One region of the Streptomyces sp. NPDC046887 genome, then DNA from elsewhere that is predicted to be linked to it. Evidence: riboswitches for the same ligand, from Rfam matches in the RefSeq annotation. Region 1 holds a riboswitch; each other region holds the start of a gene.

What was found. Region 1 has a riboswitch for cyclic di-AMP ahead of ABZ945_RS09065 (M23 family metallopeptidase). Riboswitches for the same ligand answer to the same signal wherever they lie in the genome.
Region 2: it holds a riboswitch for cyclic di-AMP, as region 1 does, so the genes downstream of both, ABZ945_RS06940 (LysM peptidoglycan-binding domain-containing M23 family metallopeptidase) here and ABZ945_RS09065 (M23 family metallopeptidase) in region 1, are expected to answer to the same signal.
Region 3: it holds a riboswitch for cyclic di-AMP, as region 1 does, so the genes downstream of both, ABZ945_RS19380 (M23 family metallopeptidase) here and ABZ945_RS09065 (M23 family metallopeptidase) in region 1, are expected to answer to the same signal.
Region 4: it holds a riboswitch for cyclic di-AMP, as region 1 does, so the genes downstream of both, ABZ945_RS17165 (LysM peptidoglycan-binding domain-containing protein) here and ABZ945_RS09065 (M23 family metallopeptidase) in region 1, are expected to answer to the same signal.

The regions. Positions count from the first base shown of each region.
Region 1 is NZ_JBEYXH010000006.1:129,815-137,205, forward strand. It holds gene ABZ945_RS09050 (DNA topoisomerase IV subunit A) at 1-1,453, opposite strand, end outside; gene ABZ945_RS09055 (pitrilysin family protein) at 1,801-3,168, shown strand; gene ABZ945_RS09060 (pitrilysin family protein) at 3,195-4,562, shown strand; cyclic di-AMP (ydaO/yuaA leader) riboswitch at 4,790-4,953, shown strand; gene ABZ945_RS09065 (M23 family metallopeptidase) at 4,966-5,793, shown strand; gene ABZ945_RS09070 (GntR family transcriptional regulator) at 6,033-6,728, shown strand; gene ABZ945_RS09075 (HPr family phosphocarrier protein) at 7,007-7,288, opposite strand.
Region 2 is NZ_JBEYXH010000004.1:212,396-219,786, reverse strand. It holds gene ABZ945_RS06970 (1-hydroxy-2-methyl-2-butenyl 4-diphosphate reductase) at 1-460, shown strand, start outside; gene hpnH (adenosyl-hopene transferase HpnH) at 466-1,482, shown strand; gene ABZ945_RS06960 (aspartate aminotransferase family protein) at 1,491-2,873, shown strand; gene ABZ945_RS06955 (XRE family transcriptional regulator) at 2,947-3,576, shown strand; gene ABZ945_RS06950 (DUF6126 family protein) at 3,607-3,816, shown strand; gene ABZ945_RS06945 (tyrosine-protein phosphatase) at 3,823-4,656, opposite strand; cyclic di-AMP (ydaO/yuaA leader) riboswitch at 5,237-5,391, shown strand; gene ABZ945_RS06940 (LysM peptidoglycan-binding domain-containing M23 family metallopeptidase) at 5,395-6,300, shown strand; gene ABZ945_RS06935 (SGNH/GDSL hydrolase family protein) at 6,521-7,315, shown strand.
Region 3 is NZ_JBEYXH010000020.1:16,748-24,138, forward strand. It holds gene trmB (tRNA (guanosine(46)-N7)-methyltransferase TrmB) at 1-29, shown strand, start outside; gene ABZ945_RS19370 (PrsW family intramembrane metalloprotease) at 106-1,443, shown strand; gene ABZ945_RS19375 (aldo/keto reductase) at 1,468-2,412, opposite strand; gene ABZ945_RS19380 (M23 family metallopeptidase) at 2,527-3,633, opposite strand; cyclic di-AMP (ydaO/yuaA leader) riboswitch at 3,826-3,957, opposite strand; gene ABZ945_RS19385 (PP2C family protein-serine/threonine phosphatase) at 4,247-5,335, opposite strand; tRNA gene ABZ945_RS19390 (tRNA-Met) at 5,585-5,658, opposite strand; gene ABZ945_RS19395 (hypothetical protein) at 5,866-6,690, shown strand; gene ABZ945_RS19400 (class F sortase) at 6,703-7,386, shown strand.
Region 4 is NZ_JBEYXH010000016.1:57,694-65,084, reverse strand. It holds gene ABZ945_RS17170 (SpoIIE family protein phosphatase) at 24-2,720, shown strand; cyclic di-AMP (ydaO/yuaA leader) riboswitch at 3,040-3,235, shown strand; gene ABZ945_RS17165 (LysM peptidoglycan-binding domain-containing protein) at 3,238-4,002, shown strand; gene ABZ945_RS17160 (class I SAM-dependent methyltransferase) at 4,116-4,982, opposite strand; gene ABZ945_RS17155 (condensation domain-containing protein) at 5,156-7,391, opposite strand, start outside.

The sequences.
Region 1 (7,391 bases):
CCAGCTCGCCGGAGACCAGCTTGCGCAGCTCGGTGTCGGACTCCAGGATCCGGGTCAGCTCCTCGATCTCCCCGGTGAGCTTGTCCCGCTCGCTCTCCAGCTCGATCCGGTCGAAGCGGGTGAGCCGGCGAAGCGGGGTGTCCAGGATGTACTGGGTCTGCACCTCGCTCAGCGAGAAGCGCTCGATCAGCCGCTCCTTGGCCTGCGCGCTGTTGTCGCTGGACCGGATCAGCCGGATGACCTCGTCGATGTCGAGCAGCGCGACGAGCAGGCCCTCCACCAGGTGCAGCCGGTCGCGCTTCTTGCCGCGGCGGAACTCGCTGCGCCGGCGCACCACCTCGAAGCGGTGGTCGAGGTAGACCTCCAGCAGCTCCTTGAGGCCCAGGGTGAGCGGCTGGCCGTCCACCAGCGCCACGTTGTTGATGCCGAAGGACTCCTCCATCGGCGTCAGCTTGTACAGCTGCTCCAGCACGGCCTCCGGGATGAAGCCGTTCTTGATCTCGATGACCAGGCGCAGCCCGTGCTCCCGGTCGGTGAGGTCCTTGACGTCCGCGATGCCCTGGAGCCTCTTGGCGCCCACCAGGTCCTTGATCTTGGAGATGACCTTCTCGGGGCCGACCGCGAAGGGCAGTTCGGTGACGACCAGGCCCTTGCGGCGGGCGGTGACGTTCTCCACGGCGACGGTCGCGCGGATCTTGAAGGTGCCGCGGCCGCTCTCGTACGCGTCCCTGATCCCGGACAGCCCGACGATCCGGCCGCCGGTGGGCAGGTCCGGCCCCGGCACGTACCGCATCAGGGTGTCCAGGTCGGCGCCCGGGTGCTTGATCAGGTGCCGGGCGGCCGCGATGACCTCGCCCAGGTTGTGCGGCGGCATATTGGTCGCCATGCCGACCGCGATCCCGGAGGCGCCGTTGACCAGCAGGTTCGGATACGCGGCGGGGAGCGCGACCGGCTCGCGCTCCTGGCCGTCGTAGTTCGGGTTGAAGTCGACGGTGTCCTCGTCGATCGACTCCGTCATCAGCGAGGTGGCGTCGGCCATCCGGCACTCGGTGTACCGCATCGCGGCCGGCGGGTCGTCGTTGCCCAGCGAGCCGAAGTTGCCGTGGCCGTCGACCAGCGGCAGCCGCATCGAGAACGGCTGCGCCATCCGCACCAGGGCGTCGTAGATCGAGGCGTCGCCGTGCGGGTGGAGCTTGCCCATCACCTCGCCGACGACCCGGGCGCACTTGACGAAGCCTCGGTCGGGGCGGAGACCCATCTCGTTCATCTGGTAGACGATGCGGCGGTGCACCGGCTTCATGCCGTCCCGCGCGTCGGGCAGGGCGCGGGAGTAGATGACCGAGTAGGCGTACTCAAGGAAGGAGCCCTGCATCTCGTCCACGACGTCGATGTCGAGGATGCGCTCCTCGAAGCCGTCGTCGGGCTGCGTGGTCTTCGTGCTGCGGCGGGCCATCGCGGCTACGGCTCCTTCACCAACAAGGCTGATCTGACGAACAAGGCTGATCTGACGCGGACCATTGTGGACCGTGCCACTGACAACGCGGACCGCGACCCGGGCGGAAGTGGGGCACACACCCGGGCACAACCGGTCGCACCACCGCACCGGGACGGCCCGCCACCCCGTACGAGGGAAGCACCGGCCGCCCGGGAACTTCGCCGGGTCCCGGTCCGCTTGCATACAGTGGCAGGACCTTGAGCAACGGCAGGGCACCTCGGGGCGTCGGACACCTCCGCGCACCCCGGCGGCCACCCCGCCGAGCAGGACTCTTCCACATCGCGATCGAAGGGACGTACATGCCCATGGGTCACACGGACGCCGCCCGAGCCGGCTCCGGCGGACTGACGGCGACCGAGCACCGACTGGCCAACGGCCTGCGCGTGGTGCTCTCCGAGGACCATCTGACCCCGGTCGCCGCGGTCTGCCTCTGGTACGACGTCGGCTCCCGGCACGAGGTCAAGGGCCGCACCGGACTGGCCCACCTCTTCGAGCACCTGATGTTCCAGGGCTCGAAGCAGGTCTCCGGCAACGGCCACTTCGAGCTGGTGCAGGGCGCCGGCGGTTCGCTCAACGGCACCACCAGCTTCGAGCGGACCAACTACTTCGAGACCATGCCCGCCCACCAGCTGGAGCTGGCGCTCTGGCTGGAGGCGGACCGGATGGGCTCGCTCCTCGCCGCGCTGGACGAGGAGTCCATGGAGAACCAGCGCGACGTGGTGAAGAACGAGCGCCGCCAGCGGTACGACAACGTCCCCTACGGCACCGCCTTCGAGCGGCTGACCGCCATGTCGTACCCGGAGGGCCACCCGTACCACCACACCCCGATCGGCTCGATGGCCGACCTGGACGCGGCCACGCTGGAGGACGCGCGGGAGTTCTTCCGCACCTACTACGCGCCCAACAACGCGGTGCTGTCGGTGGTCGGCGACATCGACCCCGAGCAGACCCTCGCCTGGGTCGAGCGCTACTTCGGCTCCATCCCCTCGCACGACGGCAAGCAGCCGCCCCGGGACGGCTCCCTGCCCGACACCATCGGCGCCCAGTTGCGCGAGGTGGTGGAGGCCGAGGTCCCGGCCCGCGCCCTGATGGCCGCCTACCGGCTGCCGCAGGACGGCACCCGCGAGTGCGACGCGGCCGACCTCGCCCTCACCGTCCTCGGCGGCGGCGACTCCTCCCGGCTGCACAACCGCCTGGTGCGCCGAGACCGCACCGCCGTCGCGGCCGGCTTCGGGCTGCTGCGCCTGGCCGGCGCGCCCTCGCTCGGCTGGCTGGACGTGAAGACCTCCGGCGGCGTCGAGGTCCCCGACATCGAGACCGCCGTCGACGAGGAACTGGCCCGGTTCGCCGCCGAGGGGCCCACCCCCGACGAGATGGAGCGCGCCCAGGCCCAGCTGGAGCGCGAGTGGCTGGACCGGCTCGGCACCGTCGCCGGGCGCGCCGACGAACTGTGCCGGTACGCGGTGCTGTTCGGCGACCCGCAGCTGGCGCTCACCGCCGTCCAGCGGGTCCTGGACATCACCCCGGAGGAGGTGCGGGCGGTCGCCGAGGCCCGGCTGCGCCCCGACAACCGCGCCGTCCTGGTCTACGAGCCGCTGGCCGCCGAGGCCGACGAGCAGGACGACACGAACGACAGCATCGGTGCCGAGCAGGAAGTGGGGGCGGACAAGTGAGTGAGACCGCCGAGTCCCTGACGTCCATGGAGTTCCACCCGCAGCCCCAGCCGGGCGCCGCGAAGCCGTGGGCCTTCCCCGCCCCCGAGCGCGGCACGCTGGACAACGGCCTGACCGTGCTGCGCTGCCACCGCCCCGGCCAGCAGGTCGTCGCCGTGGAGCTGTCGCTGGCCGCCCCGCTGGACGCCGAGCCGGCTGGACTGGAGGGCGTGGCCACCATCATGGCCCGGGCGCTCTCCGAGGGCACCGACAAGCACTCCGCCGAGGAGTTCGCCGCCGAGCTGGAGAAGTGCGGCGCCACCCTCGACGCGCACGCCGACCACCCCGGCGTCCGGGTCTCCCTGGAGGTCCCGGTCTCCCGGCTCGGCAAGGCCCTCGGGCTGGTCGCCGAGGCCCTGCGCGCCCCCGCCTTCGAGGCGGGCGAGGTCGAGCGCCTGGTGCGCAACCGGCTGGACGAGATCCCGCACGAGAACGCCAACCCGGGCCGCCGGGCCGCCATCCAGTTCTCCAAGGAGCTGTTCCCGGCCGACTCCCGGATGTCCCGCCCCCGCCAGGGCACCGAGGAGTCGGTGGCCGGGATCGACGCCGCCGCGGTGCGCGCCTTCTACGAGGCCCATGTCCGCCCGGCGACCGCCACCGCGGTCGTGGTCGGCGACCTGGACGGGACCGACCTGGACGCCGTCCTCGCCGACACCCTCGGCGACTGGACCGGGAACGCCGGCGCCCCGCGCACCATGCCGCCGGTGACCGCCGACGACACCGGCCGGGTTGTCATCGTGGACCGCCCCGGCGCCGTCCAGACCCAGGTGCTGATCGGCCGGGTCGGCCCGGACCGGCACGACCGGGTCTGGCCGGCCCAGGTGCTCGGCACCTACTGCCTGGGCGGCACCCTGACCTCGCGGCTGGACCGGGTGCTGCGCGAGGAGAAGGGCTACACCTACGGCGTACGGGCGTTCAGCCAGGTGCTGCGCTCCGGCCCGGAGGGCGTGGGCGCGGCGATGCTGGCCATCAGCGGCTCGGTGGACACCCCCAACACCGGCCCGGCGCTGGACGACCTGTGGAAGGTGCTGCGCACCCTGGCCGCCGAGGGCCTGACCGACCCCGAGCGGGATGTGGCGGTGCAGAACCTCGTGGGTGTGGCGCCGTTGAAGTACGAGACGGCCGCCTCCGTCGCCGCCACTCTGGCCGACCAGGTGGAGCAGCACCTCCCCGACGACTACCAGGCCCAGCTGTACGCCGCGCTCGCCGCGACGGGCACGGTGGAGGCCACCGCGGCGGTCGTCAGCGCCTTCCCGGTGGACCGGCTGGTCACCGTGCTGGTCGGTGACGCGGCGCAGATCAAGGAGCCCGTGGAGGCGCTCGGTCTCGGCGCGGTGACGGTCGTCCGCAGCTGACCCTCCCGTCCGGCCCACGGACAGGTCGATCCGACCTCTCGGCAAGCGGACCCCGGTACTCCGAAGTGGGTGCCGGGGTCCGGTCGTTTGTCCGGATTGGTAGGGAGGGGGCGGCTTGGCGGTGTGGCGTGCGCAACAAAAGGCCGAGACCATTTGGATATTGAAAGATCGGACGCTTAGCGTCTGATGCGCTGTCCGCCCGCTGCATCCGCCGCATCCGCGGCATCGGACAGCGATCGCCGAGTCCCCGTCAGGCGCGAGCCTGGGGAGCCGGGGACCCACAGTCCCCTGGGGTGAATCGGGTGCCTTCGCCGTTAGGCGGAGGGGCCCGTAGGAGACCTTCCTGCTCCGAACCCGTCAGCTAACCCGGTAGGCGAGAGGGAAGGAAAGGACCAGCCGCTTCATGGCGTTCACCCGTGCCACCGGGAAGCACCGCGCCCCCAGCCGTACGAACGTTCTGACCCGCAAGGGTGCGCAGGCCGCCGGTATCGCCGCGCTGGCCGGCGGTGGAGTGATCGGCTCGCTCGCCTCCCCGGCGTTCGCCGCCGACACGGAACTGCCGCACTCCATGCCGGATCTGGCCGATACCGGTCTGAACCAGGCCGTCACCACGGACGTCATCGCCGAGCGGGTCGGCGCCCAGGCCCAGGCCCAGCAGCTGGAGGCCACCGAGGACGCCGCCAAGGCGGACGCCCAGGCCAAGGCCGAGGCCGAGTCCATCCGCAAGGCCGAGCTCCGGTTCAAGGCGGCCCGTGACGCCAAGGAGCGCGCCGACCGCGAGGCCAAGGAGCGCGCCGAGCGCGAGGCCGAGCGCAAGCGGCTCAACTCCTTCCAGTCGCCGGTGGCCGGCTCGTATGTGAGCACCTCGTACCAGGCCGGCGGCGGCATGTGGTCCTCCGGCAGCCACACCGGCATCGACTTCCACGCGGCCTCCGGCACCCAGGTCGTCTCCGTGGGCGCGGGCACCGTCGTCGAGGCCGGCTGGGGCGGCGCGTACGGCAACAACGTGGTGATCCGGATGAACGACGGCACCTACACCCAGTACGGCCACCTCTCCCAGCTCAGCGTCTCGGTCGGCCAGAGCGTCACCCCGGGCCAGCAGATAGGCCTGGCCGGTTCCACCGGCAACAGCTCCGGCCCGCACCTGCACTTCGAGGCCCGCACCGGCGCGGACTACGGCTCGGACATCGACCCCGTGGCGTACCTCCGCTCGCACGGCGTCAGCCTCTGAGCCGCACGCCCCCGTACACCTTCCGAAGGCCCCGGTTCGATGGAACCGGGGCCTTCGTGTGCCACCAGGAACTGCCTGCGGAATTCGGCCGGTTCACCGGCCGGGGTGTCGCCGGGGTGTCGGAATTCCCGGCGGGCTGCCATAGAGTCGGGGGAAACGGGAACGGCCCCGGCATGAATTGCGGCCGCGAGGCGGGTGTGTTTCACGCGGCCCGCCGTGGATTACCTGGGAGGTTCGTGATGCGTGTTCCGGCGCACTCGGTGTGCACGGCGATCCGCGACGACATCATCACCGGAGTGTTCGAGCGCGGCGGCCGGCTCACCGAGGAGCAGCTCGCCCGCCGCTACGGCGTCTCCCGGGTCCCGGTGCGCGAGGCGCTGCGCACCCTGGAGTCGGAGGGGTTCGTCACCACCCGCCGGCACGCCGGCGCCTGTGTCGCCGAACCCACCGAGCAGGAGGCCGCCGACCTGCTGGAGGTGCGGCTGCTGGTGGAGCCACTGGGTGCCGCGCGGGCCGCCCGGCGGCGTACCGAGGCCCATCTGAAGGTGCTGCGCGGGCTGGTCCGGCTCGGGCAGGAGCGCGCCCGAGCCGGCCGGGGCGAGGATCTGCGGCCGCTGGCCGGCTGGTTCCACGGGACGCTGGCCCAGGCCTCCGGCAGCCCGGCGCTCACCGCGCTGCTCACCCAGCTGCGGCAGAAGATCGCCTGGATGTACGCGGTCGAGCAGCCGGCCCGGCCGGGGGAGGTCTGGGCCGAGTACGGCGCCATCGTGGACGCGGTGGCGCGCGGCGACGCCGAGCGGGCGCGGGCGCTGACCGCCCAGCACGTGGAGCGGCTGGCCGGCGCGCACCGGCTGCGGATCCCCGCGCCCCGGCGGCCCGCCGGGCGGGTGAGGACTTCGCAACATCCCGTCAACACCGTCGGCGTCCGCACTTAACGCGGGCGGCGTACAAACGGAGTCGGGACGTATACGAAGCCGGGTCGGCCGTATGCAGAAGCGAGTCGGCGTGTGCGCACCGGTGCCACCGGGAATCCCGGTGATTTCCCCTGCCTTCCCGCTCCTTGCGTGAACGCGCGGTAATTCTGCGGCGGAATGCACGAGGAAATTCCCGGTGTGGGAAAGGCGAAGAGCCGCACCCCTCGTGGTCGGGGAGGGTGCGGCTCGTTCGGTTCCGGAGCGGGCCCCGCTGGGGGACCCGGGATCGGAAGGGCGGGTCAGACGGTCTCGGGGGCCTCGTCCAGCCCCTCGGAGACCAGCTTCGCCAGCCGATCCAGGGCGGCGTCCGCGCCCTCCGCGTCCGAGGCGAGCACGACCTCCTCGCCGCCCTGCGCGCCCAGACCGAGCACACCGAGCATCGAGGCGGCGTTGACCGGGGCGCCGTCGCCCTTGGCGATGGTGACCGGGACGCCCGCCGAGGTGGCGGCCCGGACGAAGATCGCGGCGGGGCGGGCGTGCAGGCCCTCGGCCCAGCCGATGTTGACGCGGCGCTCAGCCATGGTGTTGCCCTTCGGGTCGTGCGGTGTCCAGGGTGTCTAGAGGTTGTCTAGACCAGTTGTCGTTCGTCAGTCTCTCATGCCCGCCGAGGTGCCCGCGCCGTGG
Region 2 (7,391 bases), on a different contig from region 1:
CGGCGCCGCGGTGCTGGCCTCCGGCTTCTGCGCCGGGCTGCGGCCCGGGATGCACCCCGGGGACCTGGTGGTCGCCGAGGAGACCCGCGGCCCCGAGGGGAGCACCCGCTGTGTCGGTACGGAGGCCCTGGTCGCCGCCCTGGAGCGGGCCGCCCCCGGCCGCAGCGTGCACACCGGCCCGCTGATCGGCTCCGACCACGTCGTCCGCGGCCAGGAACGCGCGCTGCTGCGAGCCCGCGGCGCCCTCGCCGTCGACATGGAGTCCGCCGCCACCCTGCGGGCCGCGCTCGCCACCGGACCGCGGCCGGTTGCCGCCGTCCGGGTGGTCGTGGACGCCCCCGAGCACGAACTGGTGCGGATCGGCACGGTCACCGGGGGAATATCGGCCTTTCGCGTGCTCCGCTCGGTCATGCCCGCGTTCCTCGAATGGCACCGTTTCTCGCTGCTCCCCCGGAGGTGAGCCAGATGGCCATGCCGCTCCGCCAGACCATCAGGGTCGGGACGTATCTCTTCGAACAGAAGCTCCGCAGGCGGGAGAAGTTCCCGCTCATCGTGGAGCTGGAGCCGCTGTACGCGTGCAACCTCAAATGCGAGGGCTGCGGCAAGATCCAGCACCCGGCAGGGGTGCTCAAGCAGCGCATGCCGGTCGCCCAGGCGGTCGGCGCGGTGCTGGAGTCCGGCGCCCCGATGGTCTCCATCGCCGGCGGAGAACCGCTGATGCACCCGCAGATCCACGAGATCGCCCGGCAGCTGGTGGAGAAGAAGAAGTACGTCTTCCTCTGCACCAACGCCCTGCTGCTGCGCAAGAAGATCGAGAACTTCACCCCCTCCCCGTACTTCGCCTTCGCCGTGCACATCGACGGGCTGCGCGAGCGGCACGACGAGTCGGTCGCCAAGGAGGGCGTGTTCGACGAGGCAGTGGAGGCGATCAAGGAGGCCAAGCGGCGCGGCTTCCGGGTGACCACCAACTCCACCTTCTTCAACACCGACACCCCGCAGACCGTGATCGAGGTGCTCAACTACCTCAACGACGACCTCAAGGTGGACGAGATGATGATCTCGCCCGCCTACGCCTACGAGAAGGCCCCCGACCAGGAGCACTTCCTCGGCGTGGAGCAGACCCGCGAGCTGTTCCGCAAGGCGTTCTCCGGCGGCAACCGGGGCCGCTGGCGGCTCAACCACTCGCCGCTCTTCCTGGACTTCCTGGAGGGCAAGGCCGACTTCCCCTGCACCGCCTGGGCGATCCCCAACTACTCGCTGTTCGGCTGGCAGCGGCCCTGCTATCTGATGGCCGACGGCTATGTCCCCACCTACCGCCAGCTCATCGAGGAGACCGACTGGGAGAAGTACGGCCGCGGCAAGGACCCGCGCTGCGCCAACTGCATGGCGCACTGCGGCTACGAACCCACCGCCGTGCTCGCCACCATGGGCTCGCTGAAGGAGTCGCTGCGGGCGGCCCGTGCCTCCGCCTCGGCCAAGTGAGCACCCGCGTGGGCACCTTCGATCTGACGGCGCTGCTCGCCGCGCGCGGCGGTGAGCGCTACGAGCTGCACGGCCGCCACATCAACCCGCAGCTGCCGCGGATGCTGCGCACCATCGGCTTCGACAGGTTCTACGAGCGGGCCGAGGGCGCCTACTTCTACGACGCCGACGGTGACGACTACCTGGACATGCTCTCCGGCTTCGGGGTGATGGGCCTGGGCCGGCACCACCCGGTGGTCCGGCAGGCGCTGCACGATGTGCTCGACGCCCAGCTCGCCGACCTCACCCGCTTCGACGCCCCGCCGCTGCCCGGACTGCTCGCCGAGCGGCTGCTCGTCCACTCGCCCCATCTGACGCGGGTCTTCTTCTCCAACAGCGGCACCGAGGCGGTGGAGACCGCGCTGAAGTTCGCCCGCTACGCCACCGGCCGGCCGCGCGTGCTGTACTGCGCGCACGCCTTCCACGGGCTGACCGCGGGCTCCCTCTCGGTCAACGGCGAGCACTGCTTCCGGGACGGCTTCGCCCCGCTGCTGCCGGACACGGCCGTCCCGCTCGGCGACCTGGACGCGCTGGAGCGCGAGCTGCGCAAGGGCGATGTGGCCGCGCTGATCGTGGAGCCGATCCAGGGCAAGGGCGTCCACGAGGCCCCGCCCGGCTATCTGCGCGCCGCCCAGGAGCTGCTGCACCGCCACAAGGGGGTGCTGATCGCCGACGAGGTGCAGACCGGGCTCGGCCGCACCGGGGACTTCTACGCCTACCAGCACGACGACGGGGTGGAACCGGACCTGGTCTGCGTGGCCAAGTCCCTCTCCGGCGGCTATGTCCCGGTCGGCGCCACCCTCGGCAAGGAGTGGATCTTCAAGAAGGTCTTCTCCTCCATGGACCGGGTGGTGGTCCACTCGGCGAGCTTCGGCTCCAACGCCCAAGCCATGGCCGCCGGTCTGGCCGTGCTCGCCGTACTGGAGGACGAGCAGATCGTCGCCAACGCCCGGCGCACCGGCGAGGATCTGAAGAACCGGCTGGCCGCGCTGGCCGACCGCTACGAGCTGCTGCACCAGGTGCGCGGGCGCGGACTGATGATCGGCATCGAGTTCGGCCGCCCGTCCTCCCTGGGGCTGCGCGGCCGCTGGACCATGCTCCAGGCCGCCCGCAAGGGGCTCTTCGCCCAGATGGTGGTGGTCCCGCTGCTCCAGCGCCACCGCATCCTCACCCAGGTCTCCGGCGACCGGCTGGAGGTGATCAAACTGATCCCGCCGCTGATCATCGGTGAGCGGGAGGTGGAGCGGTTCGTCTCCGCGTTCACCTCGGTGATGGACGAGGCGCACAGCGGCGGCGGGCTGATGTGGGACTTCGGCCGCACCCTGGTCAAGCAGGCCGTGGCCCAGCGCTGAGCCTGCCTTCGCTGCGTATTGCCTCTGAGGTAAGAAATTTGCCTCAGAGGGAAGACGGTGGCGCAATGGTGCCATGAGCACCCCGGCCGATCCGCCCGGCCTTTCCGACGAGTCCGACCCGGCGCTGCCGGATGTGGCGCCCCAGCTGAGGGCGCTGCGCCGGCGCCGGGGACTCACCCTGGAGGCCGCCGCCCGGCGGGCCGGGCTCTCACCCGCCCATCTCTCCCGGCTGGAGACCGGCCGCCGCCAGCCCTCGCTGCCGATGCTGCTCGGGCTCGCCCGCATCTACGGTACGACCGTCTCGGAGCTGCTGGGGGAGAGCGCCCCGGAGCGCGACCCGGTGCTGCGGGGCGACCGGGCCGAGCCGACCGAGGCCGACGGCTGGATCTACCGCCGGGCCGGCGCCCGGGGCCGCGCCATGCAGGCGCTGCGGGTGGAGGTCCCGTACGCGACCCCGGCCGACCTGGTGCGGGTGCACCCCGGCGAGGAGTGGCTGTACGTCCTCGGCGGCCGGGTCCGGCTCACCCTGGGCGAGACGGCGCACGTCCTGGACCCGGGTGACTCCGCCCACTTCGACTCGCTGACCCCGCACCGTATCGCCGCGGCCACCGCCGGCGGGGCGGAGCTGCTGTTCGTCCACACCCTGATGCAGAGCCCCGCCGCCGAGCTGTGCCTCGGCGGCGGCACCGTCCGGGCCCGCTGAGCGGCCCGGCGCCGAGAGGAGCGATCCACCATGATCCAGGAACCGGCCGCGGACCGCGGCGAGACCTCGGGGACCCCCGCCCCGGCGCCCGGGCGGGCGGGAAAGGACAGCCGGGCGGACCGCGAGGAGCGGCGCTTCCCGACCGGCATCCTGGTCCGGCTCTTCGCCTACCTCATCGCCGGCCACCTCTTCGCGGCCTTCCTCTATCTGCTCTTCGTGCTCGGCGGCCAGAACCAGTAGCAGCCGTCAGACCCTCTCGACGCCGTCCCCGGAGTCGTCGAGCAGCCGCTCCCGCAGCCGCTCCCGGGTCTCCGGGGCCAGGCGCAGGCCCTCGGCCAGATAGCGGTCGGTGGTGCCCCAGGTGGCCTCGATGGTGTCGAAGGCCGTCCGCAGATACTCGATCCGGGCCTCGAACAGCGGGTTGAGCAGCTCCATCACCTCGGCGGACATCCCCGTCGCCGAGGTGTCGGTGCGGCGCACCTTGTAGCGGCGGCTCGGCTCGTTGGACTTCAGATAGTCCTCCTCGATCGCCTCCCGCTCCACCCCGAGGGCGAGCAGGGTGACCGCGACCGACAGCCCGGCCCGGTCCTTGCCGGCGGCGCAGTGCATCAGCGCCGGCACGCTCTCCTCGGCGAGGGCGTGCAGCACCCGGCTGTGCTCGCCGGTGCGGTCCGTGATGATCGAGCGGTACGAGGCGATCATCCGGTTCGCGCCCTTGCCGTCGTCCAGGATGGCGCGCAGCTGGTCGAGGTCGCCGTCCCGGACCATGGTCCAGAACTCGGCGCCGTCGGCCGGGTCGGAGAGCGGGATGTTCACGTTCCGCACGCCCGGCAGCGCGATGTCCGGCCCCTCCAGCTTCTGGTCGGCGGAGTTGCGGAAGTCGAAGACGGTGTGCAGCCCCAGCGTGGCGAGGAAGGCGGCGTCCTCCCCGGTGGCGTGTGCGAGGTGGCCGCTGCGGTAGAGCGTGCCCTGCCGCACCCGCCGGCCGTCCACCGTGGGCAGCCCGCCGACATCCCGGAAGTTGCGGACCCCGGTCAGCTCGGGCTCGGTGGACGGTGCCTGCGGCAGCTGCTGGGTCACGAAGGTCTCCTCCGCGTCTGCCGTCGGCGCCGGCCGCCGACGAGGTCGCGGCTCCGACGATACGGCACGGTCACGGCGTACCAGGAGGGGCCGTACGACCCCGGACCTGCGCGGACCCGCCGCGCGCGGGCTCGGCGCCCCGGGGAGCCCCCGGTCCGGATCGGCGACCCCTTTGTCCGTTTCGGCACCCATGCACGTAAGGCCCGTTGTGTCGGTGCGAAGTGCGTTCTCCGGTGCCCCAGGGGCTGACATGACCGTATCGACTCGCCCCTGACTGGGAGCATCTGTCCGAATTGCTTGTTTGGCTATGTTCCGGGCCAACCTGCCCTGGTCGTGGGGTAAATGGGCCGGAGCGCGTGAGCAGCGTCATAACCGTGACGGTCCGTGCCCGCCAAGGGCTCCCAATTGCCGTGCTGGGGACGGGAACTCATGATCCGTAATCCACACAGGGTGACCGCGATTCCGCTCCGTTCGCACCCCTAGGAATACCCACCGGAAAGCCGCGGCTTGTTCGCGCCGACTCCGCTCGCTTAAGTTCACGGCAATCCGGCCGGACCGCCGAATCCTGCCACCGGCCCGGAATTCACACTCACCCACGCGTGGCAGGAGCGGGGGACCCAGGTAGTACGCCGAACCCCGGGAGGGGCCCGGCTCGGGGTGAAGCCGTGTCAGTACACGGCCGGACATCTCCAGTCCGAACCCGACAGCTCACCTCGTAGGCGCCGGAGAGGATTCGCCATGCCCGGCAAGGGTAAGCACCGCCGTCCCAAGTCCAGCACCCTCACCCGCGGCTTCGTCGCCGCCGGCACCGGTGGCGCCGCCATCGCGCTGCCGCTGTTCGCCGCGAGCGGCGCCCACGCCGCCGAGCAGAGCGCCCCGGCCGCCGCCGCCCAGACCGCCGCCGTGCAGCAGGCCGCGCACAGCGCCGCGAAGGCCGCGCCCCGCAGCTACACCGTGGTCGCCGGCGACTACCTCGCCAAGATCGCCCACAACAAGAACGTCAAGGGCGGCTGGCAGAAGCTGTACGAGGACAACCGGAAGGTCGTCGGCGAGGACCCGGCGCTGATCATCCCGGGCATGAAGCTGACCCTCGGCGCCAAGTCCGGTGGAGCCGAGGCGGCTCCGGCCAAGCCGAAGGCCGACGCGGACCGCGCCTCCCGGAGCACCGCCCGCTCCGAGGCCCCCAAGCCCGAGGCCCCTGCCGCCGAGGCGCCCGCCTCCTCCGCCTCGACCAGCGGCTCGGGCTTCGTCGCCCCGGTCGACGGCGGCATCGGCACCCCGTACCACCAGTCCGGCTCCATGTGGTCCTCCGGCTACCACACCGGCGTCGACTTCGCCGCCTCCACCGGCACCCCGATCAAGGCGGTCGGCCCGGGCACCGTGGTCTCCGCCCAGTCGGGCGGCGCGTACGGCAACGAGATCGTCATCAAGCACGAGGACGGCAACTACTCGCAGTACGCCCACCTCTCCTCCCTCGGGGTGTCCGCCGGCCAGACCGTGAGCGCCGGCCAGCAGATCGGCCTGTCGGGCGCCACCGGCAACGTCACCGGCCCGCACCTGCACTTCGAGATCCGCACCAGCCCCAGCTACGGCTCGGACATCGACCCGCTGGCCTACCTCCGCAGCCACGGCGTCGGCATCTGATCCCTCTCGGCCTCTCCGCCGCCGCCTCCGCCCGGCACCCGCACACGGTGCCGGGCGGAGGCGCGTCCACTGCCTCCACCCCCCCCGCAATTCCGCCCCGTTTTTCCGCACCCCGCTTATTCCGCGCTTGGGGGAAAATTGACCGGTGGCAAACATCACGCCCCGTCAACCCCTCCTTACGGTCGCGTAGGTCACATCCCGCGTAGAAGGATGACCTGCCGTGGCAGACCATTCGACCTTCAGTGAACGTGACGTATGCGGGTCGTACGCGGCGATCGGTGACAGTTTCACCGAGGGCGTCGGGGACCCGGGGCCCGGTGGGGCCTTCGTCGGCTGGGCGGACCGCCTCGCGGTGCTCCTCGCGGACCGGCTGCCGGAACCCGAGTCGTTCCGGTACGCCAACCTCGCCGTACGCGGACGGCTGCTCGACCAGGTGGTGGCCGAGCAGATCCCCCGAGCCCGGGAACTCGCCCCCGACCTGGTGACCTTCTGCGCCGGCGGCAACGACATCATCCGCCCCGGCAGCGATCCGGACGATGTGGCCGAACGCTTCGAGCGGGCGGTCGCCGCGCTGGCCCCGGTGGTCGGCACGGTCCTGGTGACGACGGGCTTCGACACCCGGGGCGTCCCGGTACTGCGCCATCTGCGCGGCAAGATCGCCACCTACAACGGCCATGTCCGGGCGATCGCCGACCGGTACGGCTGCCCGGTGCTGGACCTGTGGTCACTGCGCACCGTGCAGGACCGGCGGGCCTGGGACCTGGACCGGCTCCATCTGTCGCCCGAGGGTCACACCCGGGTCGCCCTGCGCGCCGGGCAGGTGCTCGGCCTGCCGGTCCCCGCCGACCCGGACCAGCCCTGGCCGCCGCTCCCTCCGCGCCGCACCCTGGAGGGCCGCCGGGACGACATCAACTGGGCCCGCGAGTACCTCGTCCCCTGGATCGGCCGCCGGCTGCGCGGCCAGTCCTCCGGCGACCACGTCTCCGCGAAGCGCCCCGACCTGCTGCCGCTCTGAGGCGGGGGGCGGCGGCCCTGGGCTGGGGTCTGCGGTGCCGGGCTACGGCCCTGGGGGCTGGGGGCTGTGGTGCCGG
Region 3 (7,391 bases), on a different contig from region 1:
TGCTGTTCACCCGGGTCCCGTCGGCCTAGGCGGAGGCCGTGATTCCGGTTATGCCGGTAGCACACTCGTCGCAGGGTGTCAGTGGCGGTCGCTAGGGTCGATCGCGTGTCCCACTCGTCCGTGCACCCCAGCCCGCACCCCCCGCCGCAGCCGCCGGTCCCGGCATACGAACCGGAGCCGGCGTTCGCCGCGGTGCCGGAGCGCGCCCGCTGGCGGTACAAGCCGCGCCGGGCCCTGTGGCGCAGCAAGCTGGTGCGGGCGGTCGCGCTGGCCCTGGTCCTCGCCCTGTGCGGGCTGGTGATCCTCGCGCTGGTCCGCGAGCAGACCGGCACCCAGGGCTTCCTGGTCGGCCTCGGCCTGGCCCTGCTGCCGGTGCCGCTGCTGCTGGCCGCCTTCCGCTGGCTGGACCGGGTCGAGCCCTGCCCCTGGCGGAACCTGCTCTTCGCGTTCGCCTGGGGCGCCTGCGCGGCGACCCTGGTCGCCATCGTGGCCAACACCTTCGCCACCCGCTGGATAGCCACCGCCACCGCCGACCCCGGCTCCGCGGACACCATCGGCGCGACCGTGGTGGCGCCCATCGTGGAGGAGAGCGCCAAAGCGGTCGCCGTGCTGCTGGTCTTCTTCTTCCGCCGCCGGGACTTCACCGGCATCGTGGACGGGGTGGTGGTCGCCGGCTTCTCCGCGACCGGCTTCGCCTTCACCGAGAACATCCTCTACCTGGGCAACGCCTTCGGCGAGGACCAGGAGATCGGCACCGCCGGGTTCGCGTCCGTCACGGCCGGGACCTTCTTCGTGCGGATCGTGATGTCCCCGTTCGCCCACCCGCTGTTCACCGTGTTCACCGGCATAGGCTTCGGCCTCGCGGCGGCCGCCGCCCGCCGCCACCGGATCCGCCGGGTGCTGCTGCCGCTCACCGGGCTGGTCCTGGCGATGGGCATGCACGCCCTGTGGAACGGCTCGGCGTCGATCGGCCCCTGGGGCTTCCTCGCCGTCTACGGGATGATCATGGTCCCGGTGTTCGGGCTGCTGACCTGGCTGGCGATCTGGTCGCGCCAGAGCGAGCTGCGGACGATATCCGGCGAGCTCCCGGTGTACGCGGCGGCCGGCTGGCTCGCCCCGGCCGTCCCCCGGGCGCTCTCCTCGATGCGCGCCCGGGAGCTGGCCCGGGCGTACGCCGCCCGCTGCTTCGGCCCGGCCGCCGCGGCGGCGGTCGGGGAGTACGAGGCGTTCGCCACCTCGCTGGCCTTCCTGCGCCACCGCGCCCGCCGGGGCAACGCGGACGGGGACTTCGCCGCCCGGGAGCAGGAGCTGCTGCACCACCTCTGGCAGCGCAAGGAGGTGGCCGGGCCCGCCCTCACCTACGCCGCCCAGGCCACCGGCCGGGTGTGGACACCGCCCCCGCACCTCAACTACGGGGGCGGCTACAACCCGTACCGCTACTGACCGCCTCCTGGCCTTTCGCGTGGCTCAGTCGGAGGCGGCGGTCAGCGCGGCCAGGTCCTGGTCGGTCAGGGTGAGGTCGGCGAGCGCCAGCAGGGCCGGCAGCTGCTCCACGGTGCGGGCGGAGGCGATCGGCGCGGCGACCGTGGGCTGCGCGGCGAGCCAGGCCAGGGCCACCGTCGCCGGCTCCGCGCCATGGGCCTCGGCGACCTGGTCGAGCGCGGCGAGCACCGTGCGGCCGCGGTCGGACTCCAGGTGCTTGGCGGCGCCGCCCGCCCGGGCGCTGTCCACCTCGGTGCCCGGCCGGTACTTGCCGGTGAGGAAGCCCGAGGCCAGGGCGTAGTACGGCACGGCCGCCAGCCCGTCGCGCTCGACGAGGTCGCGCAGCCCGCCCTCGTAGGTGTCGCGGGAGACCAGGTTGTAGTGCGGTTGCAGGGCGCTGTAGGCGGCCAGCCCCTCGCGGGCGGAGAAGTCCAGCGCCTCCCGGAGCCGCTCGGGCGAGATGTTGGAGGCGGCGATCGCCCGTACCTTGCCGTCCCGGACCAGCTGGTCCAGCACCGGCACGAACTCCTCGACCGGGACCGAGGGGTCGTCGTAGTGGGTGTAGAAGAGGTCGATGTAGTCGGTGCCCAGCCGGCGCAGCGACGCGTCCACGGCCGCCCGGAGGGTGGCCGGGGCCAGCCCCTTGAAGTCAGGATGGGCACCGGCCTTGGTGGCGATCAGCACGTCCGCCCGGTTGCCGCGGGCGGCCAGCCACTCGCCGATGATCGTCTCCGACTCGCCACCCTGGTTGCCGGGGGCCCAGGAGGAGTAGGTGTCGGCGGTGTCGACGAAGTTCCCGCCGGCCGCCGTATAGGCGTCCAGCACGGCGAAGGACTGCGCCCGGTCGGCGGTCCAGCCGAAGACGTTGCCGCCCAGGGCGAGCGGGAAGACGAGCAGGTCGGACGTGCCCAGCTTGCGGAGAGAGGTCATGGAGGGCAGAACACGCCCCCGCCGGAGCCCTATTCCGCCCCGGAGCGGTATTCCGCCCCCGGAGCGCTATTCCGCCCTGGAGCGGGGGCGGGCGGGGGCCGGGTGGCCGCTCCGTCAGACCGTGAGGCCCTTGCCGCGCAGCCAGGAGAGCGGGTCGATGCCCTGGCCGCCCGGGGTGTGGACCTCCAGGTGCAGATGCGGCCCGGTGACATTGCCGGTGGCGCCGACCCGGCCGATGGTCTCCCCGGCGCCGACCTGCTGCCCGGCGGCGACCGTCATCGAAGACAGATGGCAGTACCAGACCTCGGTGCCGTCCGCCAGCTCCAGCACGATGCGGTAGCCGTAGGAGCCCGACCAGCCGGCCGACTTGACCGTGGCGCCGTGGACCGCCTTGGCCGGCGTGCCGGTCGGCGCGGCCAGGTCGAGACCGGTGTGGTAGCCGGAGGACCACATCGAGCCGGCCTGCCCGAAGGTGGAGGTGATGGTGTACGAGGAGGTGGGCAGCGACCAGTCGCCCGCCGCCTCGGCCGGCTTCTCCGCCGGAGCCGGCTTCTCCGGCTCCGCCTCGACCTCGGCCTCTGCGGCCGCCTTGGCCCTGGCCTCGGCCTTCGCCTTCTCCTCGGCGGCCTTCTTCGCCGCCGCTTCCTTCTTCGCCTTCTCGGCCTCGGCGGCCTTGTCCGCCGCACCGCGCTGCTTCTCGGCCTCGGTGGCGGCCTGTTCGGCGGCCTTCCGCTCGGCGGCGGCCCGCGCTTCGGCGTCGGCGGACGCCTGGGCCTGCTCGGCCTGCTGGAGGATCCGGGCCCGCAGCGCCTCACCGGCGTCGGCGGCGCCGCCACGGTCGGCGGTGCCGGCCAGGGCCGCCGTCCCCGGGGCCGCGACCGCACCGCCCGCTTCCTCGCCCGACTCCTCGTCACCGGATATCAGCGAGCCGATACCGGGCAGGGACGCGGCGTCCGGGAGCTTGTCGGCGACGGCGTCCGGCAGGGAGATGGAGACCGGCGGCTTGCTCTGCGCGGTGGCCATACCGCCCGCGCCGACCGCCGCGATGACGCCCACACCGAGGACGGTGGAGCTACGGGCCAGGCCGCCGCGCTGCTTGGCCACCCGGTGCCGACCGCGCACGGGGCGGACGGTCTCCTCGGTCGGGTTCCACTCCTCGAACGAGCCATCCGAACCGAGTGCGGAGCCGTCCGGGCCGAACGAGCCATCCGAGCCGAACACGGAGCCATCCGGGCCGAACGAGCCATCCGGGCCGAAGGCGGCCTCCGGGCCGATCGGGTCGTTTGCCGGGGCGGCGCCCGGGAAGCCTGAGGAGGAGAACGGACCGGCCGGAGCGGCCGTGATGCCAAGGGAGCCACCCGGACCGTAAGAAGTCTCGGGGGCAGGCCTGTTGGACGCCACGGAGGCGCACTCCTTTCCTTCCTTCGCGCCTACCGGGTTAGCTGACGGGTTCGGAGCAGGAAGGTCTCCTACGGGCCAAGCGGCCCGATTCACCCCAAAGTGGTGGTTCCCCGGTTTCCGAGCGGAATTCGGCGCGCGCACGGCGCCGTCTTGCCGACGGCTGGGACGACCGCGCTGCGTTATCGAACGTTAATAGACCCGGGGCTCGGATTCCAAGCCGCTCCATGCGATCGTTCGGCCTCCGAAGGAGGGACGGACCTGGGCAGATGCGCTGATACGGGGTCGAGTTGACCACCCCTCAGAAGCCTCACCGGCGCATGTATCCACCACCGGCCCCCGGGTACCCGCCGCGCCCTCTCCGTATCCCTGTCACGGGAGAAACGGACGGGGCCATGGTGATCACCCTCCGTATACCCGACCCCCTCCGGGAAGCTCAGGGCACCACCGGCATGGTGCGGCGCCGGGGCGGCTGCCCCACCGCGGGGCGCGCGACCGCCAGCAGCGCCAGGTCGTCCCTCGCGCCGCCCGCCGTGTGCAGCCGTACGTCGTCCGTGAGCGCGTCGAGGATGGCGTCCGGCCCCGGGAAGATCCGCCCCCGCAGCCGGGCCACCGGGTCGTAGAACACCCCCTGCGGATCCCGCGCCTCGGAGAGGCCGTCCGTGTAGAACAGCAGCGTCGCCCCGGACGGAAAGGCCACCTCGTACGAGCGGTCGGGCCAGGCGCCCAGCTCCGCCATGCCGAGCGGCAGCGCCGGCTCGACGGGGACGAGCCGGACGATCCTGCCGTCCGCATGGAGCAGCAGCGGCTCCGGATGCCCCCGGTCGACGATCCGCACCACCCCCCGGCCGCGCGGGATCTCCGCCAGCACCGCGGTGGTGAACCCCTCGAAGGCGTCCAGCCCGTCCCGCCGGCTGCCCTCGCGCGTGAGCGCCCGTTCCAGCCGCTGGGCCACGCCCTCCAGCGAGCTCTCCTGCTCGGCCGCCTCCCGGAACGCGCCGATCACCACCGCCACGGCCTCGACCGCGCCCAGCCCCTTGCCCCGTACGTCCCCGACCACCAGCCGCACCCCGTACGGGGTCTCCTGCACCGCGAACAGATCGCCGCCGATGAACGCGTCCTCCTGTGCGGCCTCGTACCGGGCGGCCACCTGGAGGCCGCCGATCCGCTCGGCCGGCACCGGCAGCACCGCCCGCTGGGCGGTCTCGGCGATCTCCCGCGCCGAGGCGAGCCGCTCACCGCTGCGCCGGACCACCCGGTTGACGAGCAGCGCCAGCGCCGAGACGGTCACCACCGTCAGCACCTCGGTCAGCGCGGGCCCCTCGACGATCGTCCGGTTGCCGACATGGCTGAGCAGCACGGCGAACACCGCGAAGATCCCGGCCAGCAGGGTCGCCCGGTAAGTGAAGAACGGGGCGGCCACCAGCGGGGCGGCCGCGAACAGCGGTACCGCGGTGAAGCGCGGCGGGGTCAGCTGGTCGTACAGCACCCCGCCGATGATCATCAGCGCGGGCACCGCCCGCAGAAAGCGCCGCGCGGCGCCACCCCTGGCCCGGCCGCCACTCCCTGCCGGGCCGGTGCCGTCCTGCCGCGCTCGCTGCCCCACCGCTGCTCTCCTGCCGGTCCGCCCACGGCCGCGACCGCTACCGCGCCCCGTCCAGACTCACCCGAGCCGCACCCCCCGGCGACCGGCCGTCCGCCGACCGGGCGACAGCCCGCCCACCGCAGACATGACGAAGGCCCGGTGCACAAGTGCACCGGGCCTTCGCTTCAGTAGCGGGGACAGGATTTGAACCTGCGACCTCTGGGTTATGAGCCCAGCGAGCTACCGAGCTGCTCCACCCCGCGTCGGTGAACACCACCTTACGCCATCTCCCGCGTAAGTCCCAATCGCTTATCGCGGGCCTGTACGACGGAACCCCGTCGGCAACGGGCGGAGACGAAACAGTTCGGCGAGGCGACCAATCCGGACCCGGGCTGGGTGCGAACCACCGATGTCACTGACGGCATGTCCGCCTCAAGAAGCAACAGGGGCGGTGGAGGAAGGGACTTCCCGTGATAGCCAAGCGCACCGCCCGTCTCACCACCCTGATGGCGCTGCCCGCCGCGCTCGCGCTGGCCGGCGCGCTGCCGGCCGCCGCGCACACCGGCGGCCACTCCGGATCCCACCAGGCCGCGGCCGAGGACGGGTCGTACCAGGTGGACCTGGAGCAGCTGAACGGCTCGGGGGCGAGCGGCACCGCGATGCTGACGCTCAAGGGCCGGGACCTGAACGTGAAGATCGAGGCGTCCGGGCTGGTGCCGGGGCAGCCGCACGCGCAGCACATCCACGGCTCCACCGACGGGCACGACTTCCACTGCCCGGACGCGAGCGCGGACAAGAACGGCGACGGCGTGGTCAGCACCGCCGAGGGCCTGCCCTCCTACGGGGACATCAACATCTCCCTGACCACCAAGGGCGACACCACCAAGAAGAGCGGACTGGACGTCACGCGGATGCCGGTGGCGGACAAGGACGGCAAGGTCTCCTACGAGCGGGTGATCACCGTCTCGCAGAAGGTCGCCGACCACCTCAAGGACCTGCACGTGGTGCAGCACGGCATCGACACCAACGGCAACAAGAAGTACGACTTCAACAAGGGCAAGAGCGAGCTGGACCCGAAGCTGCCCCAGGAGGCCACCGCCCCTGCCTCGTGCGGGATGCTCGCGGGCGCCGCCGTCGGCTCGATGCCGGTCGGCGGGGTGGAGACCGGATCCGGCGGCACGCAGGGCGTCGAGGCGCCGGGCATGCTGGCCGGCGGCGCGGCCGCGGTGCTGGGTGCCGGGGCGCTGGGCGCGCTGGCGGTACGGCGCCGCCGGTCCGCCGACGGCCTCCGCTGAGGCGGTCCGGTGATGGGTACGCCGCAGGCGCGGTCCGGTCGCCGGGGGCGGATCGGGCTTCTGGTCGCGGCCTGCGCCCTGCTCGTGGTGGGGGGTGTGCTGCTGGCCACCGGCGTCGGCCGCCAGCAGCCCGCCCCGCCCCGGGTCCCGCAGGCCCAGAGCAGCCCGAGCGCCGGCGCCACCTCGCCACCGGTCCCTCCACGGCCGTCCGAGGCGGCAGACTCCACCCCGGTGCCACCGGTATCGGCGCCGAAGCGGCTGGTCATCCCCGCCCTGAAGGTGTCCACGCCGTTGGAACGGCTCGGACTGGACGGCGGGCAGGCCATGGAGACACCGCGCGACCCCGACCGGGCCGGCTGGTACGAGCGGGGCGCGGCACCGGGGGCCAGGGGCCCGGCGGTGATCGCGGGCCATGTCACCTGGAACGAGCGGAAGGCGGTCTTCTTCGACCTGGCCCGCCTGCGGACCGGGCAGCGCGTGGAGGTGGAACGGAAGGACGGCAGCACGGCCGTCTTCGCGGTGACCAAGGTCGCCCAGTACGGGAAGAAGGAGTTCCCCAGCCTGGAGGTGTACGGCAACACGGCCGGACCGGAACTCCGGCTGATCACCTGCGGCGGCGACTTCAGCGAGGCCGACCACTACTACAGCGACAACGTGGTGGTCTTCGGCCGGCTGCTGTCGGTACGAGAAGGGTGACAAGA
Region 4 (7,391 bases), on a different contig from region 1:
GTACGGAATGGTAAAAATATGACATGAGTGGACGGAGCGGACGGTCCGGGCACGCCCTCCTCGGGGTGCGCACCGTGGCCGGTCAGGTGCTCCTGCTCCAGGTGGTGGCCGCCGTCCTGCTGATCGCGGCGGCGGTGGCGGCGGTGGTGTGGCAGACCCGCGCCGACGGCGAGGACGACGCCCGCAACCGCTCGCTGGCCGCGGCCGAGGCGTTCGCGGACGCTCCCGGGACGGCGGCGGCGCTCGCCTCGCCGGACCCGGGCGCCGCGCTGCAGTCCTCGGTGGAGCGGGCCACCCGGCACACCGGGGTGGACTTCGTCACCGTGCACGCCCCGGACGGGGTGCGGTACGCGGACGAGGACCGCTCGCTGGTGGGGCAGCGCGCCGAGGGGCTGGAGGAGGCGGCCGGGCGGCCGGCGTACACCGAGATCTTCACCGGCTCCCCGAACGACGCGGCCCGGGCGGTGGTGCCGGTCACCGGCCCGGACGGGCGGGTGGTCGGGCTGGTCACGGCGGGGGTGACCATCGCCAGCGTGGGGGACGCGGTGGACCGCCACCTTCCGGTGCTGCTGGGGTCCGCGGCGGCGGCGCTGGCCCTGGCGGTGGGCAGCTCGCTGCTGGTGAGCCGGCGGCTGGGCCGGCAGACCCGGGGGCTCGGGCCGTCCGAGATGACCCGGATGTACGAGCACCATGACGCGGTGCTGCACGCGGTACGCGAGGGGGTGCTGATCATCGGCGGGGACGGCCGGCTGACGCTGGCCAACGACGAGGCCCGCCGGCTGCTGGACCTGCCGGCCCGACCGGAGGGCCGCGAGGTCTCCTCGCTCGGGCTCGACGAGGGCACCGCCGAACTGCTCTCCTCGGGCCGGATCGTCACCGACGAGGTGCTGCTCGCCGGTGACCGGCTGCTGGCGGTGAACACCCGGCGGACGGCGCCGCACGGCAGGGCCGGCGGCACCGTCGCCACCCTGCGGGACACCACCGAGCTGCGCGCCCTGTCCGGAGTGGCCGAGGGGGCGCGGGAGCGGCTTCAGCTGCTGTACGAGGCGGGGGTGCGGATCGGCACCACGCTGGATGTGGTGCGTACCGCCGAGGAGCTGGCGGAGGTGGCGGTGGGGCGGTTCGCCGACTTCGCCACGGTGGAGCTGCTGGACCCGGTGCTGCGCGGCGAGGAGCCGACGGGTGAGCGGACCGAGATGCGCCGGGCGGCGGTGCGCGGGGTGCGCGCCGACCACCCACTGCAACCGGTGGGCGATCTGGTGCGGTGCGCGCTGCCGACGACGCCGATGGCGGCCGCGCTGGCGAGCGGGCACGCGGTGCTGGAGCCGGACCTCTCGCTGGCCGACGGCTGGCGGGCACAGGACCCGGCGGGCGCGGACGCGGCGCTGGCGTACGGGGTCCATTCGCTGCTCGCGGTGCCCTTGCAGGCCCGCGGGGTGGTGCTGGGGATGGCGAACTTCTGGCGGTCGGAGCAGCCGGCGCCGTTCGAGGCGGAGGATCTGGCCTTCGCCGAGGAGCTGGCGGCGCGGGCCGCGGTGGCCATCGACAACGCGCGCCGCTACACCCGTGAGCACGCGATGGCGGTCACCCTCCAGCGCAGTCTGCTGCCGCACAGCCTGCCCGAGCAGGACGCGGTGGAGGCGGCCTACCGGTATCTGCCCGCCCAGGCGGGGGTCGGGGGTGACTGGTTCGACGTGATCCCGCTGCCCGGTGCGCGGGTGGCGCTGGTGGTGGGGGACGTGGTGGGACACGGGCTGCACGCGGCGGCCACCATGGGGCGGCTGCGGACCGCGGTGCACAACTTCTCGGCGCTGGACCTGCCGCCGGACGAGCTGCTGGGCCATCTGGACGAGCTGGTGTCCCGGATCGACCAGGAGGAGGGCGGCGCGGGGGTGGCCGCGGTGACGGGCGCGACCTGTCTGTACGCGGTGTACGACCCGGTGTCCGGGCGGGCCTCGGTGGCGACCGCCGGGCACTTCGCACCGCTGGTGGTGGGGCCGGACGGGGCGGTGCGCAGCCCGGAGGTGCCGGTGGCCCCGCCACTGGGGCTGGGCGGTGCGCCGTACGAGACGGTGGAGCTGGACCTGGCCGAGGGCAGCCGGCTGGTGCTGTACACCGGCGGGCTGGTCGAGCACCGGGAGCAGGATGTGGAGACGGGTCTGTCGATGCTGCGCTCGGCGCTCGGCGGCCGTCCGGAGCGTTCTCCGGAGGAGACCTGCCGGGCGGTGGTGGAGGCGCTGGTGCCCTCGCGGCGGCGGGACGACATCGCGCTGCTGGTGGCCCGTACCCGGCTGGTGGACCGCTCCCGGGTGGCGGACTTCGACGTGGCGCCGGATCCGGCCGCGGTCGGCGAGGTGCGGGCGGCCTGCGGGCGGCAGCTGGAGGCGTGGGGGCTGGCGGAGATCGGCTTCACCACCGAGCTGATGCTGAGCGAGCTGGTCACCAACGCGATCCGCTACGGCTCGGCGCCGATCCATGTGCGGATGCTGTACGAGCGGTGGCTGACCTGCGAGGTGTCCGACGGCAGCAGCACCTCCCCGCATCTGCGGCGGGCCTCCGACACGGACGAGGGCGGGCGCGGGCTGTATCTGGTGTCGCAGTTCGCCCAGCGCTGGGGCACCCGCTACACCGCGCAGGGGAAGGTCATGTGGACCGAGCAGTCCCCGGCGGACGGTGACCGGCAGCCGGTGGACGCCCTGCTGGACGACCTGGCCTGGTAGCCGCGGGCCGTCCGGGACAGGCGCACCGATCTGTCCCTTTTGACAGCTGGCGCACCTTTGGGGCTTTAGATCCCTATGGGTCAAGTTAGGGAAACATAGACTGACTTATCCCACCGAGGGCGGACCCGTGATGTCCATCACCGCCCGGAAATGACATGCGCATTTCCGAAATTGATCCAATGCTTATACGGCAGCGCATTTGACGGGCCGCCAGAAAAGGCGGGGAGATCCAATTCCCGGAATTCGCCGACTACCGGCCGTGCGGCGGTAGATCGGCGCTTGTTCTGCCCCGATTCCCTCGCCTACGGTCACGCTCATTCCGGGTGGAACGCCGAATCCTGCCGCCGTCCGGACACGCACCCACTCACCCACACGCACGGCAGGAGCGGGGGACCCAGGTAAGCGCCGGACCGCACAGCCGCGGAACGGCTTGGGGTGAAGTCGCGGAATTCCGCGGCCGGGCAACTCCAGCCCGAACCCGACAGCTCACCTCGTAGGCGCCGGAGAGGAAAGCACCATGCCCGCAATGGGTAAGCACCGCCGTGTCCGCAACAGCGCCCTGGCCCGCCGCGTTCTCGCGGTCGGCACCGGTGGCGCCGCGCTCGCCCTGCCGGTGATCGGCGCGGCCACCGCCCACGCCGCTCCCGCCGCCGCCCCGGCCGCGGCCGTCGTCCAGGCGAAGACCGCCGCCCCCGCCGCCGCCAAGGCCGCCCCCGCCACGTACTCCGTGGTCCTCGGCGACACCCTGTCCACGATCGCCCGCTCCCATGAGGTGGCCGGCGGCTGGAAGAGCCTGTACGAGGCCAACCGCGCCGCCGTCGGCGCCGACCCCTCGCTGATCCGCCCGGGCCTGAAGCTCAGCGTCGCCCAGGCCGCCGCCGCGACGAAGCCGGAGGCCGTGCCGGCCGTCGCCAAGGCCGCCCCGGCCGCCGCGAAGCCCGCCGCCGCCAAGACGGCGTACGCCGACAACCTGGACGGCTGGATCCGCGAGGCCCTGGACGTCATGGCGCAGAACGGCATCCCCGGCAGCTACGAGGGCATCCACCGCAACATCATGCGCGAGTCCTCCGGCAACCCGCTGGCCATCAACAACTGGGACGTCAACGCCGTCAACGGCACCCCGTCCAAGGGCCTGCTCCAGGTGATCGACCCGACCTTCCAGGCGTACCACGTGGCCGGCACCTCGACCGACAGCTACGACCCGGTCGCCAACATCGTCGCCGCCTGCAACTACGCGGCCGACCGCTACGGCTCCATCGACAACGTCAACGGCCCCTACTAGGCCGATGGCAGGCGGCTCCCCGTGTCAGGCGGTACGGGGAGCCACCGCCGTGAACCTGCCGGAAGGCCGGCCGCCCCGCGCGGCCGGCCTTCCGGCATGAGCTGACGGGGGTCTCACTCCGGGCGCTCGGCCGTGACCAGCCAGGCGGTGGAGCGCAGTCGCAGCGGGCCGTCCCCCTTCTCGTACCGGCGCAGCGCCCCGGTCAGCCGCCGGCCCGCCTCCTCGCGCGCCTCGGGCCCCACCTGCGACAGCAGATGCCGCCCCGGCCCCATCCCCAGCATGAACGCGGCCACCTCCTCGGCGTCGGCGCCCCACTCCCCGTACGCCTCCACCCGGTGGACACCGGGGTTGGCGTAGCCGCCGGCGGCGAGCACCGACCGGATGGCGGCGGGATCGGCCAGGGAGAACATCCCCGGCTTGCCCGCGGCCCCGAAGCCGCCCATGGGCACGATGTCCTTCAGCGAGGTGAGGGCGGCCAGCCACTCGTTCGCCTCGGGCTCCGCCGGGCAGACGAAGGCCAGCCGCCCGCCGGGGCGCAGCGCCCGCCCGATGTTGCCGAAGCCGGCCGCCGGATCGGCGAAGAAGGTCAGCCCGAAGCGGCTGATCGCCCGGTCGAAGGAACCCGGCTCGAACGGGTACACCTGGGCGTCGCCGCGGAGGAACTCCGCGTTCCGGATCCCCTCCCGCTCGGCGGTGGCCCGGGCCCGCTCCAGCATGGGGGCGGACAGGTCCAGGCCGGTGGCGCCGCCGGTCGCGGCGCGTTCGGCGGCGAGCCGGGTGGTGCGCCCGGAGCCGCAGCCGACGTCCAGCACCCTGTCTCCCGAACCGATCGCGGCGGCGTTGAGCAGCGGTGCGCAGTACCCCTCGTTGACCGCGTCCCAGCGGCCTTGGTGGCGGGCCCAGTGCTCGCCCTCGTAGCCGTTCCAGGCCTCGGCCTGCTCGGTGTTGGCGATGGGCGGCTCGGTCGGGGTCGGGTTCACGGCGGCACTCCTCGGGAGGGGGCGGGGCGGTGCCGGGTCCCGGTGGGGGACGCGGCCCGGGCGGTACGGAGCGCCCGCCCGGGCCGACGGGTGCTCCGTACCGTGGTTACCCGGTGTCCACCGCGTCGGGCTGCGCCAAAGGGGTGCCGCGCGTCCGCTCCCGCCCCCTCGGCTCACCCCTGGGGCACCCGGCGGCGCCGGAGCGCGGGCCGGGAGGCGGCCGGGGCGGCCCCGGTGGCGGCCAGATGGGCGGCCAGGGCGGCCGGGGTGGGGTGGCGGAAGACCTCCCGAAGGGTGAGGTCCCGGCCCAGCTCGGCGCGGACCCGGTTGAGCAGCCGTACCGCCAGCAGGGAGTGTCCGCCGGACCGGAAGAAGTTGTCGTCCGGCCCGACCGGCCGACCGCCCAGCACCTCGGCGAAGAGTGCCAGCAGCAGGGGAAGCGGCCCGCCGGGGTCGTGGGCCGGCCGCTGACCCGGGGCGCCGGCATCCCGAGACTCCCGGCCGGGGGTGCGCACGGTGGCCGGGACCGCGTACTCGGGCAGCCGGTCGGCCGCCCAGGCACGCAGCTCGTCCTCGTCCACGTCTCCGCTCACCTCGGCGACCAGCCGCTCCCCCTCCGCCCGGACCTCGGCGGCGGTCACCTGGGGGTGGGCGGCGAGGACCCGCTCGACCTGGCCGATGTCCACCCGGTAGCCGTCGATCAGGGGGCGCTCGCCCCGGTGGCCGGGGCCGGCCGGCAGGGTGGAGAGGCGGGCCGAGGGATCCGCCGCGAAGGCGGCCAGCGCGCCGGTGAGCGCGGTCGTGAGCCGCCGGGCCCCCTCGGCCGTCCACAGATCGGTGGCGTACTCCAGGACACCGGCGAGACCGCCCTCCTCCCCCGCCTCGGTGAGCCGCTCGTTGAGCTGCTCGTTGAGCTGCTCGGTGAACTGCTCGGCGAGTCGCTCGGTGAGGGCGAAGGTCAGATCGGCCTTGGCGGTGGCGGAGCCGTACGGGAGGGTCCCGCCCGCGAGCGGATGGCCGCCGTCCCGGTCCGGGCCCGCCGGCGCGGCCCGGTGCACCTGGAGCATGATCTGCGCCAGCGGGTGGTGGGCGGCCGAGCGGTGCGGGTTCAGCCGCTCCACCAGCAGGTCGAAGGGGGTGTCCTGATGGGCGTAGGCGGCCAGGTCGGCCTCCCGGACCCTGGCCACCAGCTCGGTGAAGCACGGGTCGCGCGAGGTGTCGGTGCGCAGTACCAGGGTGTTGACGAAGAAGCCGACCAGCCGGTCCAGCGCCTCGTCCTCCCGCCCGGCGACCGCCGTGCCGAGAGCGAGGTCGGTGCCCGCGCCCTGACGGGTGAGGACAGCCGCCAGGGCGGCCTGGACGACCATGAAGAGGGTGGCGCCCGCCTCCCGGGCGATCCGGGCCAGTCCCCGGTGCACCTCGGCGGGCACCGCGAAGGGCAGCAGCGCTCCACGCCCGGAGGGCTCCGGCGGGCGGGGGTGGTCGGTGGGCAGGTCGGTCAGCGGCGGAAGTCCGGCCAACGCCGTCTCCCAGTAGCCCGGTTGATCAGGGACGGTGTCGAGTCGGGCGCGCTGCCAGAGGGTGTAGTCGGCGTACTGGACCGGCAGCGGCTCCCACCCCGGCGCCTGACCGGCCGCGCGGGCGGTATAGGCGTGCCCGAGGTCGTCGAGCAGCCGGCCGGTGGAGTGGCCGTCGGCCGCGATGTGGTGCACCAGCACCACCAGGGTCTGCTGACCGCAGCCGTCCACCGGGAGGAAGAGCCAGGCCCGGAAGGGCAGTTCACGGGTGAGGTCGAAGACATGGGCGGCCGCCTCGTCCACCGCGGCGGCGGTGTCGGTGGGGAAGCCCAGCTCCAACGGGGGCCGGGCGCCCGGCCGTACCTCCTGGTAGGGCTCCCCGTCGGCGACCCCGTACCCGGTGCGCAGCACCTCGTGGCGGTCGGCCACATCGGTGAGGGCGGCGGCCAGCAGCGCGGGGTCGAGCGGCCGGTCGAGCCGGCGGACCAGGGCGATGTTGTACGCGGCCGAGGATCCGGCCAGTTGGTCGGTGAACCAGAGCCGGCGCTGGGCGTAGGAGAGCGGCGCGCGAGCGGGGCGGCCGGGCACGGGGCGGAGCGGGAGCCGGGACCCGGCGCCGCTTCCGGCGGCCGTCTCGGCCTCGGTGAGCCGGCGGTGCAGGGCGGCGGGGGTCGGGGCGAGGAACAGATCGCGTACCCCGGTCTCGGCGCCGAGCACCGCGCGGACGCGGTTGACCAGCCGGCTGGCGAGCAGCGAATGGCCGCCGCAGCGGAAGAAGTTGTCATGCGGGCCGATCCGGTCCCGGTCCAGCACCTGGGCGAAGAGGGCGCAGAGGATCTCCTCGCGGGGTGAGGGGGCCTTGGCGGATGGCGCAGTGGGCCGTTCGGCGGGG